4 regions of the Promicromonospora sp. NPDC023805 genome follow, and region 3 is predicted to be linked to each of the others. Evidence: riboswitches for the same ligand, from Rfam matches in the RefSeq annotation. Region 3 holds a riboswitch; each other region holds the start of a gene.
The links. Region 3 has a riboswitch for cyclic di-AMP ahead of AB0F70_RS16925 (NlpC/P60 family protein). Riboswitches for the same ligand answer to the same signal wherever they lie in the genome.

Region 1: another riboswitch for cyclic di-AMP. It lies ahead of AB0F70_RS12860 (C40 family peptidase); the one in region 3 lies ahead of AB0F70_RS16925 (NlpC/P60 family protein).
Region 2: another riboswitch for cyclic di-AMP. It lies ahead of AB0F70_RS20775 (NlpC/P60 family protein); the one in region 3 lies ahead of AB0F70_RS16925 (NlpC/P60 family protein).
Region 4: another riboswitch for cyclic di-AMP. It lies ahead of AB0F70_RS12545 (NlpC/P60 family protein); the one in region 3 lies ahead of AB0F70_RS16925 (NlpC/P60 family protein).

Annotation. Positions count from the first base shown of each region.
Region 1 covers NZ_JBFAAH010000011.1:37,826-40,018, forward strand. Annotated here, with positions in the region: gene AB0F70_RS12855 (NAD(P)/FAD-dependent oxidoreductase) at 1-1,041, opposite strand, end outside; cyclic di-AMP (ydaO/yuaA leader) riboswitch at 1,170-1,349, shown strand; gene AB0F70_RS12860 (C40 family peptidase) at 1,350-2,193, shown strand, end outside.
Region 2 covers NZ_JBFAAH010000023.1:86,387-88,579, reverse strand. Annotated here, with positions in the region: gene AB0F70_RS20780 (universal stress protein) at 1-369, opposite strand, end outside; gene AB0F70_RS20775 (NlpC/P60 family protein) at 583-1,329, opposite strand; cyclic di-AMP (ydaO/yuaA leader) riboswitch at 1,380-1,572, opposite strand; gene AB0F70_RS20770 (metal-dependent transcriptional regulator) at 1,747-2,193, opposite strand, start outside.
Region 3 covers NZ_JBFAAH010000016.1:107,440-109,632, reverse strand. Annotated here, with positions in the region: gene AB0F70_RS16930 (cytosine permease) at 1-11, opposite strand, end outside; gene AB0F70_RS16925 (NlpC/P60 family protein) at 229-990, opposite strand; cyclic di-AMP (ydaO/yuaA leader) riboswitch at 990-1,170, opposite strand; gene AB0F70_RS16920 (FAD-binding oxidoreductase) at 1,295-2,193, opposite strand, start outside.
Region 4 covers NZ_JBFAAH010000010.1:152,604-154,796, reverse strand. Annotated here, with positions in the region: gene AB0F70_RS12550 (hypothetical protein) at 1-628, opposite strand, end outside; cyclic di-AMP (ydaO/yuaA leader) riboswitch at 794-991, shown strand; gene AB0F70_RS12545 (NlpC/P60 family protein) at 1,040-1,729, shown strand; gene AB0F70_RS12540 (hypothetical protein) at 1,875-2,193, opposite strand, start outside.

The DNA of each region.
Region 1 (2,193 bases), on a different contig from region 3:
GTGCAGGGTCCCGCTGAACGCCGCGACGGGGTCGACGTCGTCCCGCAGCCTGGGCAGGCGGGTGAGCAGCATGTTCACCTTGAGCTGGGCACCCTCGGGGTGGTCGGCAGTCGCCGAGGGGTCCCCGCCCAGCAGCCGGTCCAGCTCGGCCGGGGCGCATGCCGCGAGCACGTGCCCGGCCGTGACGCCTCGGGCGCGCCCGTCGGCGTCGGTCCAGGCGACCTCCGCGCCGGAACCGCCGGAGGCCCCGGGATCGACGGCGGTGACCGTCGCCGAGGTGACTATCGTCGCGCCGGCCGCCACTGCGGCGTCGCGCAGGGCGCCCGAGACGGCACCCATACCGCCCACCGGCACGTCCCAGTCGCCGGTCCCGTTGCCGATGACGTGGTAGAGGAAGCAGCGGTTCTGCCGCAGGGACGGCTCGTCGACGTCGGCGAACGTGCCGATCAGGCCGTCGGTGGCCGCTACCCCGCGGACCACGTCGTCGGCGAAGGTGCGGCGCAGCACCTCCCCGAGGGGCTCCTCGAAGAGCGCGCGCCAGGCCTCCTCGCCCACCCCGTCGACCACGAGGTCCCGGACCGCCGACCGCGGGAGCAGGGGTTCGGTGAGCGTCGGCGCGAGCCGGCGGGCCACCTCGGCGGTCATGGCGTAGAAGCGGCCCCATGCCTCGAAGTCGGCGTCCGAACCGGTGAGCCGCTTGAACGAGGCGCGCGTGGCGACGTCGTCCTGGCTGTCGACGAGGAGGCCGCCGTCGGCCACCGGCGTGTACGAGGACCAGCGGCGGCGCTTCAGCGTGATGGGCAGGCCGAGCTCGTCGATCACCCGGCGGGGCAGGAGCGAGACGAGGTAGGAGTAGCGCGAGAGCCGCGCGTCCACCCCGGCGAAGGGGCGGGCCGAGACGGCGGCGCCGCCCACGTGGTCCGCACGTTCGAGGACGAGGACGGACCGGCCGCCACGGGCCGCGTAGGCCGCCGCGGTGAGGCCGTTGTGACCCCCGCCCACGACCACGACGTCGTACCGGGAACGCATCGAATCGGTCATGGACGCCATAGTGGCATGGGGCACAGATTGCCAAGGAGGTTCCATCACAGGTCGCTATGTGACCTAATCGTGACATTTGCGCGAGGGGCAGGTACGGTCGATCTCGCCTCTCCAGCAACGGGGAGGTCCAGGCCCGGACGCCGAACCCTGTCACCGGATCTTGGCAGCTAGAACGTGACAGGGGCGGGGGAACCAAGTAAGCGGGCACGCGAGTGTCCTTGGGGTGAAGCCTCCTTGTGAGGCCGGGTGAATCGCTCTCCCCACCCGAACCCGACAGCTCACTTCGTAGGCGTCCGAGGAGATCACTGGTGACCGTACTCACCGACCGCACCCACGACTGGGCGGACGACCAGGCAAACCGTCCCAGCAACCGGGGCAGGCACCGCGCCGACGGCCCCGCGCTCACCCCCTTCACCGCACTGACCCAGACCGCCGCCGAGAATGCTGCCCGGACGGGTGCCATCGCGGTCGTCACGTCCGGCATGCTGGCGTCGGTATTCACCCAGACCGCCCACACCGCCCCCGCCGAGACGCACACGCAGGCCACGCTCGCGAACGCGACGCCGGTCAGCAACACCATCAGCAACACCATCAGCAACACGGTCGACAGCACGACCCGCGCGGGTCTGGCCGAGAACCTGGTGACCAAGGTCAAGGTCACCCAGGACGCCGACTTCTACGCCGAGCGCGGACGCGTGTCCGTGACCCCGTACGCCGAGACCAAGGCGGGCATCGCCGAGGCCAAGGCGAAGGCCGAGGCAGAGGCGCGTGCCAAGGCTGAGGCCGAGGCGCAGGCAAAGGCCGAGGCTGAGGCAGCCGAAGCGGCCGCGGAGGCCGAGGCAGCCGCCGAGGCGGAGGCAGTTGCCGTCGCCGAGACGGTCGCCGACGCGTCCGGTCTGGGCCAGCAGGCCGTCAACCTCGCACTCGAGTACGTCGGTGTGCCCTACGTGTGGGGCGGAGCCTCCCCCAGCGGCTTCGACTGCTCAGGGCTCATCCAGTACGTCTACGGCCAGCTCGGTATCTCGATCCCCCACAGCTCGAGCGCGATCTCGACCATCGGGTACCAGGTCTCCGCCGCCGCGGCGCAGCCGGGCGACATCGTCTGGACGCCGGGCCACGTCGCCCTCTACGCGGGCAACGGCATGGTCGTCG
Region 2 (2,193 bases), on a different contig from region 3:
TAGCAGCCGCTCCGTGAACCCGCCCCGGCCGCGCGTACCGACGACTGCCAGCCCGTAGTCGCCGGACAGCTCCACGAGCACGCCTGCCGCGTCGCCGGTCGCGACCTCGGTAGTGGCGCGCACCCCGGCGTCCGCCACGCGCGCCTCCGCCTCGGCGAGAACCGACTTGGCGCCCTCCTGGATGGTCGTGTCGTCGAGGGCGGCGTACCCGCCGTCGAGCGACGCGGCCGTGAAGGAGGGCAGTGAATAGCTGCACACGATGTGCAGCGCCCAGCCCACGCGGTGCGCGTAGGCGGTGGCCCAGTCCAGCGCGTGCAGGCTCGCGGCCGACCCGTCTACCCCGACCAGTACGACCTCGGATCGCGTCATCGCAAGACCTCTCTTCGCCCAAGCACCATTGCAGTCCAACGCTACCGGCGGCACGCGCGTTATGGGTGACCGGTGGCATAAAGACTGCAGAACGATGCCACAGCAGAGATTCGCGAAGTAGAGCGCCTGTCCGGGTCTCCCTGGCGACACCAGGGAATTTCGGACAGGCGCTCTACTTCGCGAATCTCTGCTGTGCGGTACTACCTGGCTGGATCAGCCCAGGCGGATGAACGTGGGGTTCGACTGCCAGATGGTGCGGAAGTCGACGACGGTGCCCGGCTTGGACGCGTCGATCATCGTGTTGCCACCGGCGTAGATCGAGACGTGCCCGGGGGTCCACATCAGGTCGCCCGGCTGAGCCTCGGACGCCGGCACCTGGGTGCCGTAACCCGCCTGCGACGACGACGAGTGGGGCAGCTCGATACCGAGCTGCCCGAAGACGTACTTCGTGAAGCCGGAGCAGTCCATGCCGCTCGGGCTGGATCCACCGGAGACGTACGGCACGCCGATGTAGCGGCTCGCGATCGAGATCACGGAGTTGCCGATCGCCGACGCGGGGATGTCGACCGAGCTGGAGACGGCGCTGGCGGCTGCCTCGGCGGCCTCAGCAGCCTCGGCGGCGGCAGCCTCAGCGGCCTCTGCCGCCTCGTCCGCGGCGAGCTCTGCCTGGTAGTCCTCGTTCTCGGCGGCAGAGACCACGGAGACCGCGGACTTCTCGACGTTGAGCTCTGCGTCGGGTGCGACCGACACGACTGGTGCGTTGGACAGCGCCTCACGGGCCTGCGTCGCCAGCGCGGTGAGGTCGACCGAGTTCATCTTCGCGTGGCCGGTCTCCACCGGAGCCGCCTGGGCGACCAGAGCGCCACCGAAGGTCGAGACGAGGAGCGCGCCACCAGCGGCTGCGACCGCGGTGCGGCGGCCTACTGCGGCGTTCTGAGCAAGTTCGGTGAACGGAGTCACTGGTCGTCGCGCAGCCCGATGGCGAGCGCGAGTCGTACGTGCAGTCACGTAGTACCTCTCCTTGAACGCCTTCGAGGTCAGCTGTCGGGTTCGGGTGGGAGAAATCACCCGGCCGAGCAATCCCGAAGGAATACCCAGCTTCACCCCGAGGACGCACCCTGGCGCCCATTGGTGGGTCCCCCGCCTCTGTCATGCGGTCGTCTTGGGGCCCCGGCCGGTGACAGAGTTCGGCGTCCGTCCGAGGACCCCCACGAATAACTCCGTGGGAGCGGTCCGAACGTACCGGACCTCACCCTCGATGTCACGTTCCGGCAACGACTGCCAAGGTGTGTCGCGGGAGGGGTGCTGCCTTTCCGACAAATCGGACGACAAAGTGGACGGCAAACTGGACTGCCAAAGGCCCCGCGAGGGGTCCGATCAGACCGTCGCGACGAAGAGGTGGCGGGCCACGTCCTCACCGAGCTCGAGCGCCGTACCCGCGCCGTCCACGGCCACCGTGTAGGTCCCGCCGCTGTGCTGCGCCGTGATGCGGGAGCCGGGCACCAGGCCGGCCTCGGACAGGCGAGTCAGCAGCTCGATATCCGTCTGCAGGGGCTCGGCGATGCGGGTGAGCGACGCCGCGAGCGGCTCGCCCTTGACGCCCTTCTTCGCCGCCGCCTCGAACGCGGAAGGCAGCGAGATCACGCCGGTCAGGAACGGCACGTCGGTGTATTCCTCGCCGAGCTCCGACAGCCCGGGGATCGGGTTCCCGTACGGGTCGTGGTGCGGGTGGTCGAGCAGCCCCACGAGGCGCTTCTCCACCAGGTCGCTCATCACGTGCTCCCAGCGGCAGGCCTCGACGTGCACGTGCTCCCAGTCGAGCTT
Region 3 (2,193 bases):
GGGACGCTCATGGCGGTGATCATGCCACCCGCCGGTGACACGCACGAGGGCCCGCACCGTGTCGGTGCGGGCCCTCGTGGTCAGGCGCGTGGTGCGGGGCTGCGGCTCAGCTTCTGTCTATATCGGCTGCGCCTCCGGCTCAGCCTCTGTCCATATCGGCTGAGCCTGCGGCTCCGCTGCGGGCGCGTGCCTCGTTCCTCGGCCCGCACCCTTCGCTGCGCCTCCGGCTCAGCCGACGCGGATGAAGGTCGGGCTGTTCTGCCAGATCTCCGTGTAGCGCACGGACTGGCCGGGAACCGGCGCCTCGACCTGCATGCCGTCGCCCGCGTAGATGGCGACGTGGCCGGGGCTCCAGATGAGGTCTCCCGGCTGGGCCTCGGCCTGCGAGACCGGCGTTCCGGCGTAGCGCTGCTCCGCCGAGGAGTGCGGCAGGCTGATGCCGATCTGCGCGTAGACGTACGACGTGAACCCGGAGCAGTCGAACCCGGCGGGCGTCGCGCCGGCCCAGACGTACGGCACACCGAGGTACTGCATGGCGATCGCGACGATCTCGGAGCCTCCGGCGGCGGCCGGGACGGCCGGCTCGACGGCTGCGGCGGTCTCGACGACCTCCTCGACGACCGGCTCCGGCTCCGGCTCGGGGGCGGGGGTCACCTTGATGGTGCCCGTCTCCAGCGTGAACTTGCTGTCGGCCGCTACCTGCACGGCGGGTGCGGTGTTCACGGCGTCGACCACCGCGGCCCCGGCGACCGAGCCCTGCGACGTCTTGTTCAGGATGTCGAGCTCTGCGGTGGACGGGCTGTTGTCGGCCACCGGCGCGGCGTCCGCGGGAACGCTGAGCAGGGAGACTGCCAGGCCGGAACCGGCGACGACGAGCGCGCCGCGGCGGGCGGCACCTGAGATGCCCCGGGCCGCGGCGCGGGAGAGGGGAGTCAGCGGGGTGATGGGTCTGCGGGCAGCGCGGTGACGCCCAGGCGTGCGAGTAGTCAAGAGGTTCTCCTGACGCCTACGAGGTGAGCTGTCGGATTCGGATCGGAGAATGACCCGGCCGCGTACTACCTGTGCGGCTTCACCCCAAGGACACCGTCGGTGCCCGCTTACGTGGTTCCCCCGTCCCTGTCCTTGTCTTTGCAGTCTCGGGGCGGTGACAGGGCTCGGCGCCCACCTCGAGTGCCCGCGGACTTCCCGCGAACCGGAGCGACGCTAACCCCGTTCGGCGGCGAAGTCACAATCGCATCACGGCTCACGGGATACTTCGCGTCCTACTTGACCCGAATTGTCCGCATGAGATAGGTCACTTTGCGGCGGGCGGAACGTTGTGATTCCGGGCAAACACGTTGCTCGGGTCGTATTGCCGCTTGATCACCGCTAGCCGCTCGTAGGTCGCCGCCGGATAGACCGCCGCGACGTCGTCCGCGGTGGTCGAGCCGAGGAAGTTCGAGTAGGCGCCGTTGACGTGCGGGGCAAGCCTGGCCCAGATCGCCGCGATGCCGGGACGGGCGGCCTCGATCACCGGCTTCGGGCCGCCGGCCACGGTCGCGACCAGCAGCTCCGCGCCGCGGTGCGCGTACGCCGTCGCGTCGGCGGGGACCCGCGACACCGCGCCGCCCACGGTGCGGATAGCTATCGACGGCGAACCCGCCGACGTGCCGACCTCGGCGAGGATCCGCAGCGTGTCGGACACCGACTCCCGCTCGACGAAACCGCTGTGACCGAGCAGCTCGAGACCCGGCGGCAGCTCCGCGCCGTCTACGAGGATGTCGGCGTACGCGTGGAGCGCGACGTCGTCCTCCAGCACCGTCCCGAGCCGGCGGATCGGGTCGAGCGCCCTGGCCGCGAGCTCCGGGTCGTCGCCGTCGAACGCCACATGGATCTCGAGCGGCGCCTCCGGGCCGCCCGCGAACGGGTTGGCCAGGTTCGCGATCGAGGTGAGCTCCTCGGGCGCCGTGCGGAGGTGCTCCGCCCAGCCCTGGAGCACCGCAGCGGTCTCCGCGGCGGGGAACGTGATCTTCCCGAAGAAGACCTCCGTCGTCGGGTGCGCCACGAACTCGAAGGAGGTCACGACACCGAGGTTGCCGCCGCCTCCGCGGATCGCCCAGAACAGCTCGGGGTTCTCCTCGGCGCTCGCGGGCACTACCGCGCCGTCGGCGGTGACCAGCTGCGCGGCCACCAGATGGTCAAGGGTCAGGCCGT
Region 4 (2,193 bases), on a different contig from region 3:
TCGGCAGCCAGCCGAGAAGCTCGATCGGCCGGCTGTCCACCGCCAGGCCGAACGCGATACCGAGCGCCACCGCGAAGGTCCACCACGTGCCCGTGGGAGACACCAGGTTGCCCGGCACCAGACCCCACAACCAGCCGTCCAGGAGCACAACAGGCAGGGCCAGGGCGGGCCCGCGCAGGGCAGCCGGGCCCAGGGCCGTCAGGAGGCCGGCCGCCAGCCCTACGACCCCGGCAGCGACGGTGACGACCAGCATCCCGAGCGGCGCGGCGTCACCGGGAGCACTGCCGCGGAGCGCGAGCAGGCACGAGGCGCCGCCCGCCGCGGACATGGCGAGCAAGGTGCCCGTCGTCGCGGCAGCCGCGCCAGCCCTCGCCGAGGCCGCGATACCCGCCGTGAGACCGCCGAGGAGGCCGCCGATCAGAGCCATGATGACCAGGCCGACCACCGCGTCGTCGGTGGTGAACGGTATGGGCAGGAATTCGGCAGAGCGCACTGCCGAGGCCTCGGTAAGGCCTATGACCTCGTACAACGCCTGCAGGAGCCAGGGCAGAAACCCACCCACCCACCAGACGACGGCACTGATGGGAAGCACCCACCAGGCGGAGACGCGATATGCGCTTTCACCCATGCCGCCGAACGGTAGCCGATGTGTGTGATGTCGGTCATAGCCCATGAAGACCGGAACGGCGCAAATCTGCGCCTTCTGCGGGTGAGACCGGAATGCGTAACCCGATCGTGACTTTTCTGGGGAACGTGTGTACTTTGACTTCTGCCCCACCACATCGGTGGGACCGTGAACCGGACGCCGAATCCTGTCACCGGTTCATGACCAGACGTTCGAGACAGGAGCGGGGGACCCACCTTCCCGGACGACAGCACCATCGTCGCCCTCGGGGTGAAGCCGGACGGAACCCCCCAGTAGCCGTGCGGCCGGGTGTGTACTCCTACCCGAACCCGACAGCTGACCTCGCAGGCGGTACAGGAGACATTTAAGGTGACGAACTCCCTTCGCGGACGGCATCGTGACAGCCGGCCGGCCATGACACCGCTGAGCATCCTCGCTCGTACCGCCACAGAGAACGCAGGCACCGTAGCCCGCCGAGGAGCCATCGCCGCAGCAGCCGGTGGCGTCCTGATCTCGACCATCGCGACGACGGCCCACGCGGCCCCCGCCATGGACCTGAAGACCGACGTGAAGTCCGCCAAGCTGAACACGGTCGACCTGCACTCCCTCACCGCGGTGGCCAAGCAGGCTGTTGCCGCCGCCCCGACCGTCACCGTCCCGTCCGACGCGAAGATGCCGATCGAGATGGAAGCGCTGGGCACCTCGTCAGCCGCCGACGGCAAGAAGGGCGACGGCCCCGCCGTCGTCTCGGTCGACGCGCCGGACCCGGTCCCGCTCGGCGAGCAGGCCATCAACCTCGCTTTCAACTACCTCGGCATCACGTACGTGCTCGGTGGGGCGTCGCCGGCCGAGGGCATGGACTGCTCCGGCCTCGTCCAGTACACGTACGCGCAGCTCGGCGTGAGCCTGCCGCACTCCTCGAGCGCGCTGCTCAGCTCCGGCTACCAGGTCACCTACCCGGAGCCCGGCGACATCGTCTGGACGCCCGGCCACGTGGCCCTGTACGCGGGCGACGGCATGATCATCGAGGCGTGGGCCGCCGGTATGCCGGTGCGCTACACCGAGATGTGGCAGAACAGCCCGACGTTCATCCGCGTCGTCTGAGCCGGAGCGGAACCGCAGGCTCGGACGACGCGGATAGAGCCTGAGCTACCGCAGTACATCGACCGCAGTACATCGCGAGGCGTCGCCTCCGCGCCGGGTTTCCGCCCGACGCCGGAGGCGGCGCCTCTCGCGTGTCCGGGGTCGCTCACTCCGGCCAGTCGCAGTAGTCCGCGACGAAGGAGTAGAAGTCGGAGCGCGCGGAGTCGGGCATCGGCACGTGGACGGGCTCCTGCCGGACGCCGCCGACGCGCGCGGACACGGGCAGGAACGTGCCCCGCTTGTCCTCGGCCACCGCATGGACGTCGCAGCGGGCGGGCACCACGGCCAGGACCACCTCGCCGGTCCCTTGTCCCGCCAGGTCCCGGCCTACCCAGCCGGAAGCGTCGCCACCCGGGTCCGCGTTGCTCATCAGGGTCGTCCCGGCGATCCGGTCGACGGTGACCTCCGGGCCGCCGTCGACCGGC